Granulosicoccus antarcticus IMCC3135: one gene and its partner. The main gene of each other region encodes a partner of the protein of the gene in region 2 in a complex. Links are inferred from orthologs where the notes say so. Each region holds a gene or a part of one and is shown on either strand. Other genes may lie near its edges.

Region 1 (5,423 bases), 4.8 Mb from region 2 along the record:
ATCACGGCCCTTTGCACCGTTCCTTCGAGAGTTGCCGACGCAGGTACCCGATACTCTCCGTCACTTTGTGCAAACAGCACAAGAAGCAACACAAAAACCATCAGACCTATTCGCTTTTGACGCCCATTCACATCCAGCAATTGCTGAATGCCTTCGTGACAAAGAGCCTTGAGTCGATGCAACCAGGGCCGCTTCTGTTCACGATGTAGCTCAAGCAATGGAGCAACGATCGTAGCACCCTCCTCGCATACCGCTCGTCGACTACTCTCATGACTGAATCCGTTGGCAAACTCAAAGCAGATAACCAATGGATTGCACAAACCTTGAAGGATCGGCACACAAAAAACACCGGATAAACTACCGGATTCCACTAACCGGCGCTGTTGAGGAAATTCACCTGTATCGTTATCAGAATTCGAGCAGCTTACGGTGCTTCCATGTTGCAAGGCCTCGGTCATGGCACTCTCGATAGATTTCACACGAGTACTGCGAAAATCCAGTTCACCCAGCTCTGAAATCGTATCCAGTTTCACGCCATTTTCAGTCGAGTACCCTAATGCTACTCGGGTACAGGCAGTACGGACCCGCAACAGTGCTAGTACGACTGTCACTGTATCGCGGTAGTCTTTTTGGGCCATGCCCGTCTGGATCAATCGTTTGTAGCCTTCCGACTCTGGCTCTTCATCGCGCTGCTCTAAAGCAAGATTGAGCCAGGACTCACCCCATTTGAGTAACTGCAGGACTGCAGCCTGTCTATCCGGCGGGGCTTTGACTTCCACAACCAGTGCACCGTCTGCATGCTCGCCCAGCTGCATTGGACAGGCGATACGCAATATCGTCGCACCATCCTCTTTTGAAATACTCGTACCGGTTACCGGCGCGCCAGAGCGTCGCGCCAATTGTGCGGCGAGGGACAGCTCAACTGTTGAGTCCAAATTGTCCGGGTAGCTAACCGTTAGACCACCAGGCAGCACCCCTGCCCCGTGAAGATCGATATAGGCATGCTGCAACCCAGATATCAGTTGGCTCTGTAGAGCAAACCAAGACCTGATGAAGGGTTCGGAAATGATCATGCCAAGGTCATCTTTAGACAGTTGTCTGCACGTGTACGACATCCTGAAGCAGGAAAACAATTCCTACTAAGCGGCTGAATGCAATCTATGTTGAGGGAGTTCGAGTGCGAGTAACACTGAAATAGCGGGTGAGTGTTTGTGCCAATTCAACATCAGGCATGCAAGTAATGCAGCAGCACCTGATCCACGCCCGGATCCAGGTGCAATGGACTCGATTTCTTCGAAACCGTCAGCGACGAAATACTGATCTCCACTGGCAGCAATGATCCTGATTGCAAGAACATTCAGATCAGGCAAAAGGTTACTATTTGGCATGTAAAAATTCTACCTGCACAATAAAAATTATAAATTGAGTGTTTTATGAAGCCATCTACTATCCGGATTTTTGGAATTCCAAACTGCGACACCATAAAAAAAGCTCGCGCATGGCTGAAAGAAAATGAGATCGAATACGAGTTCCACGACTACAAGAAAGCCGGCATCGACGAGGATACGCTGCGCAACTGGATCTTGGTAACAGGCTGGGAAGTACTATTGAATCGCCGAGGTACGACGTGGCGAAAAGTCCCGCAGGAAACCAAAGATAGTATTGACGAAGCCACCGCCATCGAGCTGATGCTGGAGAACCCCAGCATCATCAAACGCCCCGTTCTGACAATGGACAAGCGTATCGAAGTCGGTTTCTCAGCTGATCAATACGCTGCCCTGTTCAAATAGGCCTGCTGCTCTACATCTCGAACAGCAACACCTCGGCTTGCTCGCCACCTTCCAATACCAGCGTGCCGCCCCCGTCAATGGCCACACCATCGCCTTTGACCAGCAACACGTCATTAACCCGAAGCGTTCCGGCTGCCACTTGCAGCCAGGCCTTCTCATGCACGCCCAAGTCATGCTCAATGCGCTGCTCACCATTCAGCGTAGCAGCATGCACGAGAGCCTGAGCCCGTGTCGCCATGGAACCATCGCGCCCATCCGGTGACAGAAAGAGCTTCAACTTTCCGGCTTTGTCCTCCGCATTCACAACCATCGTCTCGTAACGAGGAGTGGCGCCGCGCTCTGAGGGCAGCAACCATACCTGCAGAAAACGAACCCGCTCATCAGCAGATGGGTTGAACTCACTGTGTACAACACCAGAGCCGGCGCTCATGTACTGCACACCGCCCGCACTCACGGTACTGCCATTACCCAGCGAGTCCTTATGCTCCAATGAGCCTTCCAGCACATAGGAGAATATCTCGGCATCCTGATGCTGATGCGGAGGAAAACCGCCGCCCCCTGCTACCTCATCGTCATTGATGACTCGCAATGGACCATATTGCATATGCTCTGGATCATGGTAGTTGGCAAAGCTGAAGGTATGAGCACTCTTCAACCAACCATGGTCAGCCATGCCACGATCAGCAGCGTGTCGAACTGTCATATTCATACGTGTCATCATGCAATCCTCATGTTGTGACTGCCAATCAAGTCGCTCGATTGCGCATGCCCACACAATAGTCCTTGCACTGAGAGTTATAAAGACGGCAAATTCGCAGTGTCTTTTCTGCCAGGGAGAATAATGTGGACCGATTCGAGGACTTACGTACCTTTGTTCGAGTCAGTGAACTAAGCAGTGTCAGTAAGGCAGCGGCAGAACTGCAACGCGCACCCTCAGCGGTGAGCCGACGTCTGAGTGAACTGGAAGCAAGGCTTGGCTCGCAACTGCTGACCCGTACCACCCGCCAGATCGTACTGACCGATGCCGGTGAGCGTTTTCTGGTTCGTGCTCAACAGATTCTTGCGGACCTGGAAGAAGCTGAGGAGTGCGTCGGCGAGGATGTGCAATCACTGACGGGCACCCTGCGCCTGACGGCGCCATTGAGCTTTGGCCTGAAGCACCTGACACCGGCCATCACCGGATTCCTGAAGGCAAATCCTGATCTGCAAATCGATATGGATCTGAACGATCAGCACCGTGATCTGATCAGCAACCGTCTGGATCTGGCCATCCGCATTGGCACCCTGCACGACTCGTCACTGAAATCCCGCCTGTTGGCACCGATCAATCAGATCGTCGCCGCCGCGCCTTCTTTCTGGAAAGAACACGGCAAGCCTGCCTTTGCCGCTGAACTCAGTCGCTACCCCGGCTTGTGCTACTCCAACCTGGCCAGCCCCGGACGCTGGTCCTATACCGATGCTTCAGGCAAGCCTGGCCTCGTGGACATTCACTCGATACGCATGCTGGCCAACAATGGCGACGTACTGCTGTCCTCAGCCATCGACGGCTTGGGCATTCTTCTGGAACCCACATTTCTCATGAATGATGCCATCCTGAATGGCTCACTTGAACCCGTTCTGATGGATCACCACTGGGGCCGCCACGGCTTGCATGCCGTCTATCCGGACACCCGCTTTCTTCCTGCGCGCACCCGCGCCTTCATTGATTATCTGGTGAACAATTTCGGCGACACCCCCCTATGGGATGAGTGTCTGAAACCATAATCAGGCGCTGATCAAGCTTTACGTAGCGCCGCCTGCTCAGCCCTTTCGACCGTCGTCTGGGCAACCTTGTCACGCAGATAAACCGGCATGGCCTGCTCAGGCGATACCAGACCACCTGCACGAGCGATAGCACCACCCAAGGTCAGCAGGTCCTCGGCCATCGGCCAGCAATCTGCCCGAATACGACTAGCATCAACAGCAAAATCACTTGCCAGAAGTTCGCCATAACACTCGGCACCTGATCCCGCCCACTGCCAGTTACGGTCCACTGGCAAATGCGGCATGTCAGCGGGAGGTATGACTTGCTCATCCATCACCGCCTGCATGAGATTAGCCTCATCCAGCACGAAGGCACTGAAATACACCTCACTCATTCTCGCATCCAGACACACAGCCAGTTCAGTATCGCCGTGCTGCCGGAAACACCCTTGAGCCACGGACTGCAAGGTTGATATACCTACAACTCCCACGTCCGCACCCAGTGCAATCCCCTGAGTCAACGCCACGCCAATTCTGACGCCCGTAAAACTTCCCGGGCCTCGGCCAAACACCACGCCATCAAGCTGGGTGGGGGCCAGCCCCGCCTCACTCATCAGCGCATCGATCATCGGTAAAACCAATGCGCCGTGCTGCTGGGGCGCCATGCGATGATCCAGCAGTAATTGCCCATCCAGGGATAGCCCCACCGAACAAGCATCGGTAGAGGTCTCAATCGCAAGCAAATTCATGATTCAACCGGATCCTCATCAAGGCTCTTGCGCGCTTTTTCGTAGAATTGCTGCACTTCGTCCAAACCTCTGGTAATAGGCATCGGTGGCAAACTGGTGATGAATAGCTCACCGTAATCACGCGTACGCATGCGCGGATCACACAACACCAACACACCTCGATCCGTCACATCCCGTATCAAGCGTCCGACACCCTGCTTGAGAGCGATGGCAGCCTGTGGAATCTGAAATTCGTAAAACGGGTTGCCACCGGCTTTTTTCATGTGATCGATACGCGCACTCATGACAGGATCTCCCGGGGATCCGAACGGCAGTTTGTCGATAACGACCAGGGACAAGGCATCACCACGCACATCCACGCCTTCCCAGAAACTGCTGGTACCCAGTAACACTGCATTGCCGGCCTCTTGAAAGGCTTCTATCAATTCACGCTTGGGCATTTGCCCCTGCATCAGTATTGGATATTCAATTCGGCCTTCGAGCAAACGTGCTGCTTCATGCATGGCGCGATAACTGGTAAAAAGCAGAAAAGCTCGTCCTTCACTGGCTTCAAGCACAGGGATGACCGTGTCTACCACCGCCGTCGTATAGCTGGAACGCTGTGGCTCCGGCAATGCCTCGGGCAGATAAAGCAGCGCGTTATGCGTGTAATCGAACGGGCTATCCACCTGCAGCTCACGAATATCTTCCAGCCCCAACTGACCACAGAAATGACCGAAATCGCCGCCCACTGCCAGTGTTGCCGAGGTAAACACCCAACTGGATGTCATGCCCTTCATGGCTCTCTGGAAAGGCCCCGATACGGTCATGGGTGTCATGTTCAGACTGAAGCCGGTACGGTAGGTTTCATACCAGTGCACGTACTCGCCATCGGCTGGGTTATCAACAAACCGCTTCAGAGAGTCTGCGTGTATCACCGCCCGCTTGTGACAGCTTTCCAGTCCCTTGCCACGTGGCGCGGCATCCGCCAACGCCTCTTCCAGTGAGCCCAGCAGAATGGTCAGACGTTCCAGCTCACGGTCGACGGCGGCGGTGTCCCTGACCGAAAACCAGGTATCACGACCAGGCTCGATAGGAAAGGCCAGACGAAAGTGACGAATGCCGGTTTCCAGTTCCTGCGCAAGATCCCGTAGCTCACGCA
Region 2 (7,717 bases):
CCTGGTGACAGCTCATGCAGTTGGCTTCATAGACTTGCTTGCCAGCTGTAACCAGCTCCTGGTGAGCCCATTGCCTTTCGGCCTCGTCTGCACTGGAAGCCATGGCCAGTTTCTGGTCGGCAACCCATACATCAAAGTCTTCTTGAGAAACGGCACGAACCACAATAGGCATGAAGCCGTGGTCACGTCCACACAGCTCAGCACACTTGCCGCGATAGATACCGGGTTCTTCGATCAAAGCCCAGTTCTCGTTGATAAAGCCTGGAATAGCATCCTTCTTGATAGAAAGATCCTGAACCCACCATGAGTGGATAACATCCGCTGCGGTATGCAGGAAGCGAATCTTCTTGCCTACAGGCACAACCAGTTCGTTGTCGACTTCACGCAGGTAAACCTCTTCCTCACCGTTGAACGAGGTACCCGGAAAGGCGGTAGCCAGGTCGACGTCGGAGCCCTGTTGCCGAGCAAGATTATGTTCTGGCTTCAGTTGACTATAGAAAGAAACGCCACTATCCATGTACTCATAACGCCAGCGCCACTGATAGCCAGTCACCTTGATGGACATTTCAGAATCGCTGAAGTCTTCCATTTTGATGAGTACACGGGCGGCAGGAATGGCCATACCAATGAGAATGACGAGAGGTACGACTGTCCAGACAATCTCTACAGCCGTGCTTTCATGAAAGTCCGCAGCCTTCGCGCCGCGAGACTTGCGATGCAGGAACATGGATACGATCATCACAGCGAACACTGCTACACCAATAGCGATGCACAGGTAGAAGATCCGCATGTGCAAGGTATAAACCTCGTTGCTGATTTCCGTAACGCCTTTCGGCATGTTCAGCGCTCCCCAGTCAGCCCATGCACCCAACGGCAACATGAGCAAGACCAATGACAGAAGCGCCCAACGACTAACGTTAGACGTCATAACCATTCTCCAAAAATATTTCTGAAATTATCAACCGAAAAAAACTACCAATGCAAGGGTACTTTTGTCGAAGGTCAAAGAATCTACTGCCATTCATTGACATAATCGACCAGCCAGCACACCGCCTTGATCGTACCCATAACGCTCCAAACCTCTAACTAGCGGTTCAGGGCGATCTTCAATTCTGTAAAGAGTGCTTTTTTTTCTACTTTATTGAGACAGCGCCCCAACGTGTAATGCTTGCCATGGGCAGCAACGCTCAAATGTCCAACTTCAAATAGACTCTCCGGACAATTGTATGACAGTCGAGTCCAACGGCGGGGCAAGTTTACAATGACTTCGGGATGATTGTAGCCCCACTCGAGACGAATCGCCTCATTGTCTACGGTAATTACCTCTTTTCTGGACAACCTTTTCAATGTCAAGTACAAGCAAGTGATGATAAGCAGGACTTCAGCTCCTGCAAATGGCACCACCATCCACAGCCCGAAACTGGCCAATACCAGCGCCATGCCCATACAGATAAAGCCAAGGCTGGCGGCCAGGTAGAGATTTGCGCGCCAACTCATTGACCTGTTAGGCGTAACAATGAGTCGAACCGTTACACCTTTTTCGTCTTGTACCTCAATCATGCAATGAAGGTATCTTTGGCAGTTGATGAGCCGCACAGGCTCAGTGTCTTACTCTATACGGCCGAACAGCCCAACCGGTTGATACCCCATGTACTCTCAGTCAAAATCACTTTAACCGCAACCCTAGCCAATGTCATGCCGAACCAGGCCTGACTATTCATGAATCATCCAGACTAGGTCTGACGATCAGAAGTAGAACGTTGCCACGAGCCTCGAAGACTATCCACCGACACTCGATACTCGTCTTCCGGCTGCCTTCCAGTCTTGGCCAACTCACCCTTCCATCCGTGCCCTTGCACCAGCTCCAGCGTAACGGGAAAACGCTGACCTGCTGCCACCGAGCTGAGCGCCTTGCGCACGCTGGGAGACATCAATCCGAATCGTCTTCCGCTCGCCACATTGGCAGCCCCCAGTTGTTGCAATTCATTTTGCAAAGCGTCGATACTCGGGTAATCGATCTGCAGGTTATCTCTATCCAGAACCGGGGCTGCAAAGCCTGACGCCATCAAAGTATCACCAAGATCGTGCATATCGATCAGACCGAAACCATGCAGATAACTGTCGATGGCAGCCCAAGCAGACCGGTACTCCATCAATGTATCGGGTCCGGCACTGGTAAACATGAATGCCCCGCCCGGCGACAAGATGCGTGCGGCCTCCTCGAACACCCGATGCGGGGCATGACACCAAGGTAACAACATATTCGAGACCACCAGATCAAAGCTACCATCGGCGAACGGCAACTCATGCGGATCGCAAGCCACCCTGTGAGGGGCTCGCGAGCGGCGACGTAACCATCGAGGCCAGGAACCGGGTAATTGCGGGACCATTCCTGGAGCTGGATCGGCTCCGATGATCTGCGCATCCGGGTAACGTTGCTGCAACGCCGCCAGCTGGTAACCACTGCGACACCCCAGGTCCAGCACGCGCGCAGGCTTTATTGCCAACAGCGACAAACGTTCCTGCAGCCGATCTCCTATGGTTTCGAATACCGCAGCATAGGCATCAAACTCTTGATTTGCCTGTGAAAAATGGCGACGCACAAGAGCAATGGAAGCGGGTTGAATTAATGAATTCATACCTGACCACCCATCTCAACCAGACCGCTGACACCTTGCCATGGCCCTGCTCTCCCGTATTTTTCATCAACAGCCATTTATTCCACCACCTCGATTCTTATATAGTGTCGCCATCCTTCCATCGATGCCCATCACTTGTGTTCAGCGCCGATCTTGCCATACCCGCCCTGCTTGTTGCCGTCCTTGCCTACCTTGCAGGCTCAGTTTCTGCCGCCATCCTCGTCTGCCGCGCCATGGGCCTGCAAGACCCGCGAACCGCAGGCTCCGGCAATCCGGGAGCAACCAATGTACTTCGTGTCGGTGGCAAACTACCTGCCATCCTGACTTTGCTGGGAGACGCCTTGAAAGGTTTTCTGCCCGTTTTCATCACAGCCAGCCTGATCGACCATCCTGCGACCATCGCACTGACAGCCCTGGCGGCATTCATTGGCCATCTTTACCCGATATTCTTCAACTTCGAAGGTGGCAAGGGCGTTGCCACGGCTCTGGGCGCCCTGCTGGGAATCGATCTTACCGTCGGAGCGCTGGCTCTACTGACCTGGCTGGCCATCAGCCTGACCTTCAAACGCTCGTCGCTGGCCGCCCTCGTGACCTTTGCTCTGGTACCGGTATATTTATCGTTCGAGGGCCATCAGACCTTCGCTGTCGGATTCACCATGATCGGGGCTTTTCTCTACTATACGCATCGTGGCAATATTCAACGCCTGATCGCAGGCACAGAGCCTGTCATCGGCAAGCGCTGAACCAGCGTCGCCCGAACCGCACTGACAACATCAGGCCATCAGACTATCAAGCGGCCAGCGAGGTTTGACGCTGACCGCCAGATCTGTGCTCTCACCACGCTGCAGGCGTTGGGCGCCTGCCAGCGCAATCATGGCCCCGTTGTCCGTGCAGAATTCCAGGCGCGGGTAAAACACTCTGTAACCTTCAGCGGTCAGCTCATCAGCAGCCTTTCGCAGCTGGCTGTTGGCACTCACACCACCCGAGATAACCAGACGGGACAGACCCGTCTTCGCCAATGCGCGTCGACTCTTGCCTATCAGCACGTCGACCACGGCTTGTTCAAAGCTGGCTGCCAGGTTCGCGCGAAATGCGTCGATAGCAACTGTTGAGGCGGGCTCCGTTGCCATGAACGCTTTGTAACGAGTAATAGCTGCCGTCTTCAAACCACTGAAACTGAAGTCCAGATCCGGTCGGTCGAGCATGGGTCGCGGCAACTTGACTTGAGATGCATCGCCGGATTCGGCCAATCGCGACAAAGCCGGACCACCCGGATAGGACAGACCGAGCATTTTCGCTGTCTTGTCAAACGCCTCGCCAGCAGCGTCGTCAACCGACTCTCCCAACAATTCGTATTGCCCGGGCGCTGCCACGTGAATCAGTTGCGTATGCCCACCGGATACCAGCAGACAGACAAAAGGAAACTCTGGCGCATCTGGCTCCAGCATGGGGGCCAGCACATGACCTTCCAGATGGTGTACTCCCAGAGCCGGACGCTGTAACGCCCAGGCCAGGCCACGCGCCATCATGGCGCCGGTTAGCAACGCTCCGGCAAGTCCGGGTCCTGCGGTGTAGGCCACGCCATCTATGGCCGTTATCGGTATGCCGGCCTCTTGGCACACTTGCCTGGTCAGCGGCACCAGACGTCTGACATGATCTCGTGAGGCCAGCTCTGGAACAACACCACCATAGAGTGCGTGCAGATCCACCTGACTGAAAAGTGCGTTTGCCAGCAAGCCGCGCTCTGAACAATAGAGAGCCAACCCGGTTTCGTCACAGGAACTCTCGATTCCTAGCGTTATCATGCGTTTTCCGAGCAAATCTGGCGAGTGTAACATTGGATTCAGCGCACATAGGCACCATGAACTTGCTCTTGCGCACGAATTCACGCCGACGAAATCTCTCGATACATTGAGTTGTTGACGCGAATACCGTTATACTAGAGAACTTTCCGCGATTCACCGAGTAATTCATTAATGCCTTCAGTACGCGTCAAAGAGAACGAACCCTTCGAAATGGCCCTGCGTCGCTTTAAGCGATCATGTGAGAAAGCGGGTGTCCTCACCGAAACTCGCCGCCGTGAATTCTATGAAAAGCCCACTACCGAGCGTAAGCGCAAGGCAGCAGCGGCAGTCAAGCGTCACCAGAAAAAGGTGTCCAAAGAATCTTCACGTCGCGTTCGTCTCTACTAAAACAAGTAGACAGGCTGTTGGCAACCGGGCAGTACGACCCGGTTGTGCACATCCGTCCTGCCTGTAGTGCGGCCACGTCACATTACGTCAGGTAAAGTTCGTTATTATATTGTGCATCGGCACTTTTTACAGTTGAATTGCTTCAACTGTTTGTCTGTGCGCGTCCTCTTTAGCTGTCTATCGGATTCACTTGATGAGCGAAACCCGTCAACGCGTTCTGGATGACATCAAGACTGCAATGAAAGCAGGCGAAAAACCTCGCCTTGCCATATTGCGTCTGATTTCAGCCGCCTTCAAGCAGAAGGAAATCGATGAACGCATCGATCTTGATGAACCTACGGTCATCGCCCTGCTGGACAAGCTGTTAAAGCAGCGTCGCGAATCCATTTCGCAATATTCCGCCGCTGGCCGTGACGATTTAGTTGCTCAGGAACAGATCGAAATCGAGCTGATTCAGACATATATGCCTGAAGCTCTGAGCGAAGCCGAAGTTCACGCACTGATTGATAGTGCCATTGTTGAAACCGGCGCTGATTCAGTCAAGGATATGGGCAAGGTCATGGCCTTGGTCAAACCACAATTACAAGGTCGGGCTGACATGAGCATTGTCAGCAAATCAATCAAGGATCGATTGACACCCGCCTGATACGGCCTTCCGCTTGATGCTTTTTTAGAGAACACTTCATGAGTGACAAAACATTCCAGTTTCTCGACCTGCCCAGGAAAGACCCCAAAAAGATAAAGGCAGAAGTCCGCATCAAGCATTTCAAGGAAATCTACGGACAATTCTCTGCCGAAAAGGCAGCGGATCAGTCCGCTCGATGCCTGTCTTGTGGAAATCCCTATTGTGAGTGGAAGTGTCCTGTACACAACTACATTCCCAATTGGCTGCAACTGATTGCCGAAGGCAATCTGTTTGAAGCTGCGGAGCTATCACACAAGACCAACTCTCTGCCCGAGATGTGTGGTCGTGTTTGCCCGCAGGATCGCCTGTGTGAAGGTGCCTGCACACTTAATGACGGCTTCGGTGCCGTCACTATCGGCTCCATCGAAAAATACATCACCGACGAAGCCCTCAAGCAAGGCTGGCGACCTGACATGTCAGGCGTTACGCCAACAGGGCAGAAAGTAGCCATTATCGGCGCCGGCCCAGCAGGACTGGGCTGTGCAGATATTCTGACGCGAAATGGTGTCAAGGCAGTGGTTTATGACAAGTACTCCCAGATTGGCGGCCTGCTGACATTTGGTATCCCGCCTTTCAAGCTGGAGAAGGAAGTCGTTTTCACTCGCCAGGAAATTCTGGAAGAGATGGGCGTCGAATTCATTCTGAATACCGAAATCGGCAAAGACATACAATTTCAGGAATTACTGGATGAATACGATGCCGTTTTTCTCGGCATGGGTACCTACACGTATATGCGCGGCGGTTTTGAAGGTGAAGACCTGAATAATGTGCACGAAGCGTTGCCGTTTTTGATCTCCAACGTTAACCATCAGTACGAATGGGACGAAAACAAGGAGAATTTTGTCAACCTCAGCGGCAAGAAGGTCGTGGTACTCGGTGGTGGCGATACCGCCATGGATTGCAATCGAACCTCCATTCGCCAGGGTGCAGACTCGGTAACCTGTGCCTATCGACGTGACGAAAAAAACATGCCCGGCTCACGCCGTGAAGTAAAGAACGCTAAAGAAGAAGGCGTACACTTTCTCTGGAACCGCCAACCGGTAGAACTCGTTGGCAACGAAGCTGGTGATGTAACAGGCGTCAAGGTTGTCACTACTCGACTTTCCGCAGCCGATGGACGTGGCCGCCGCATGCCAGAAATCATTCCCGGCACAGAAGAGGTGATACCGGCGGATGCCGTTCTCATCGCCTTCGGCTTCCGACCCAGCCCGGCACCCTGGTTTACCGACTTCAGCATCAACACAGATGATGGTGGTCGTGTTGTCGCCCCGAGCACCGCTACTTTCATGCACCAGACCAGCAATCCACAGGTTTTTGCCGGTGGTGATATGGTTCGTGGCTCTGACCTGGTTGTTACGGCTGTATTCGAAGGCCGCAATGCTGCAGAAGGCATCCTGCAATATCTGGCCAGCGAAGAAGAAGCTGTGCAAAGCTCATCCAAGACCGCCACCGCCTGACGGTCTGCAATCCTGACGTATCAACATGACCGCTGCCTTGCAGAATGACCTGTACCTTCGTGCCCTGAACCGCGAAGAAACTTCCCGAACGCCTGTATGGGTCATGCGCCAGGCGGGTCGTTATCTGCCTGAGTACCTGAAGGTACGCAAGCAAGCAGGTGACTTCATGACACTGTGTAGCACGCCAGATCTGGCGTGCGAAGTCACTCTGCAGCCTCTTGATCGTTTCAATCTGGATGCAGCCATCCTGTTTTCCGACATCCTGACCATTCCGGATGCCATGGGACTCGGTCTGCACTTCGAAACCGGCGAAGGTCCTAAATTCTCCAATCCAGTACGTAACCGGGCTGATGTTGAAAAACTCCCCATCCCCGACCCTGACGACAAGTTGCGTTACGTTATGGATGCTGTCAGCACCATTCGTCGCGAGCTGAATGGCCGTGTACCACTGATCGGTTTTTCAGGCAGCCCCTGGACATTGGCCACTTATATGGTTGAGGGTGGCGGTAGCAAGGACTTTTCCAAGGTCAAGGGTATGTTGTTCTCAGACCCTGCCCTGCTGCACGAACTGCTTGATAAAACTGCCAAATCGGTTATCAGCTATCTCAATGCCCAGGTGGCAGCCGGTGCTCAATCGCTAATGATTTTCGATACCTGGGGCGGCGTGCTTTCTCCAGCCAACTATCGAGAGTTCTCGCTACGTTATATGCAGCAGATAGTCGATGGTCTGACCCGTGAGGCCGA

The links. The genes of interacting proteins can lie anywhere in the genome.
Region 1: the proteins of tsaD (region 2) and tsaB are in contact, whole or in part, in a solved structure (PDB 4WQ4), measured with the Escherichia coli proteins. The link is inferred for Granulosicoccus antarcticus IMCC3135 from one-to-one orthologs.

Annotation. Positions count from the first base shown.
Region 1 is NZ_CP018632.1:5,963,561-5,968,983, forward strand. Bases 2,425-5,423 are described here. They hold tsaB (tRNA (adenosine(37)-N6)-threonylcarbamoyltransferase complex dimerization subunit type 1 TsaB), read right to left. Parts: upstream 4,283-5,423; coding sequence 3,566-4,282; downstream 2,425-3,565. Other genes in these bases: IMCC3135_RS25895 (pirin family protein), read right to left, coding at 2,425-2,511; IMCC3135_RS25900 (LysR family transcriptional regulator), read left to right, coding at 2,634-3,554; IMCC3135_RS25910 (ATP-dependent DNA helicase), read right to left, coding at 4,279-5,423. Outside these bases: IMCC3135_RS25880 (efflux RND transporter periplasmic adaptor subunit), read right to left, coding at 1-1,073; IMCC3135_RS25890 (ArsC family reductase), read left to right, coding at 1,434-1,790; more of IMCC3135_RS25895, read right to left, coding at 1,801-2,424. UniProt on the Escherichia coli protein: Required for the formation of a threonylcarbamoyl group on adenosine at position 37 (t(6)A37) in tRNAs that read codons beginning with adenine.
Region 2 is NZ_CP018632.1:1,205,017-1,212,733, reverse strand. The notes cover bases 2,429-5,297. They hold tsaD (tRNA (adenosine(37)-N6)-threonylcarbamoyltransferase complex transferase subunit TsaD), read right to left. Parts: upstream 4,445-5,297; coding sequence 3,413-4,444; downstream 2,429-3,412. Other genes in these bases: IMCC3135_RS05090 (GatB/YqeY domain-containing protein), read left to right, coding at 5,025-5,297; rpsU (30S ribosomal protein S21), read left to right, coding at 4,616-4,831; plsY (glycerol-3-phosphate 1-O-acyltransferase PlsY), read left to right, coding at 2,630-3,382; IMCC3135_RS05110 (methyltransferase domain-containing protein), read right to left, coding at 2,429-2,639. Outside these bases: coxB (cytochrome c oxidase subunit II), read right to left, coding at 1-928; IMCC3135_RS05115 (DUF2244 domain-containing protein), read right to left, coding at 1,087-1,560; more of IMCC3135_RS05110, read right to left, coding at 1,734-2,428; more of IMCC3135_RS05090, read left to right, coding at 5,298-5,477; IMCC3135_RS05085 (FAD-dependent oxidoreductase), read left to right, coding at 5,516-6,973; hemE (uroporphyrinogen decarboxylase), read left to right, coding at 6,999-7,717.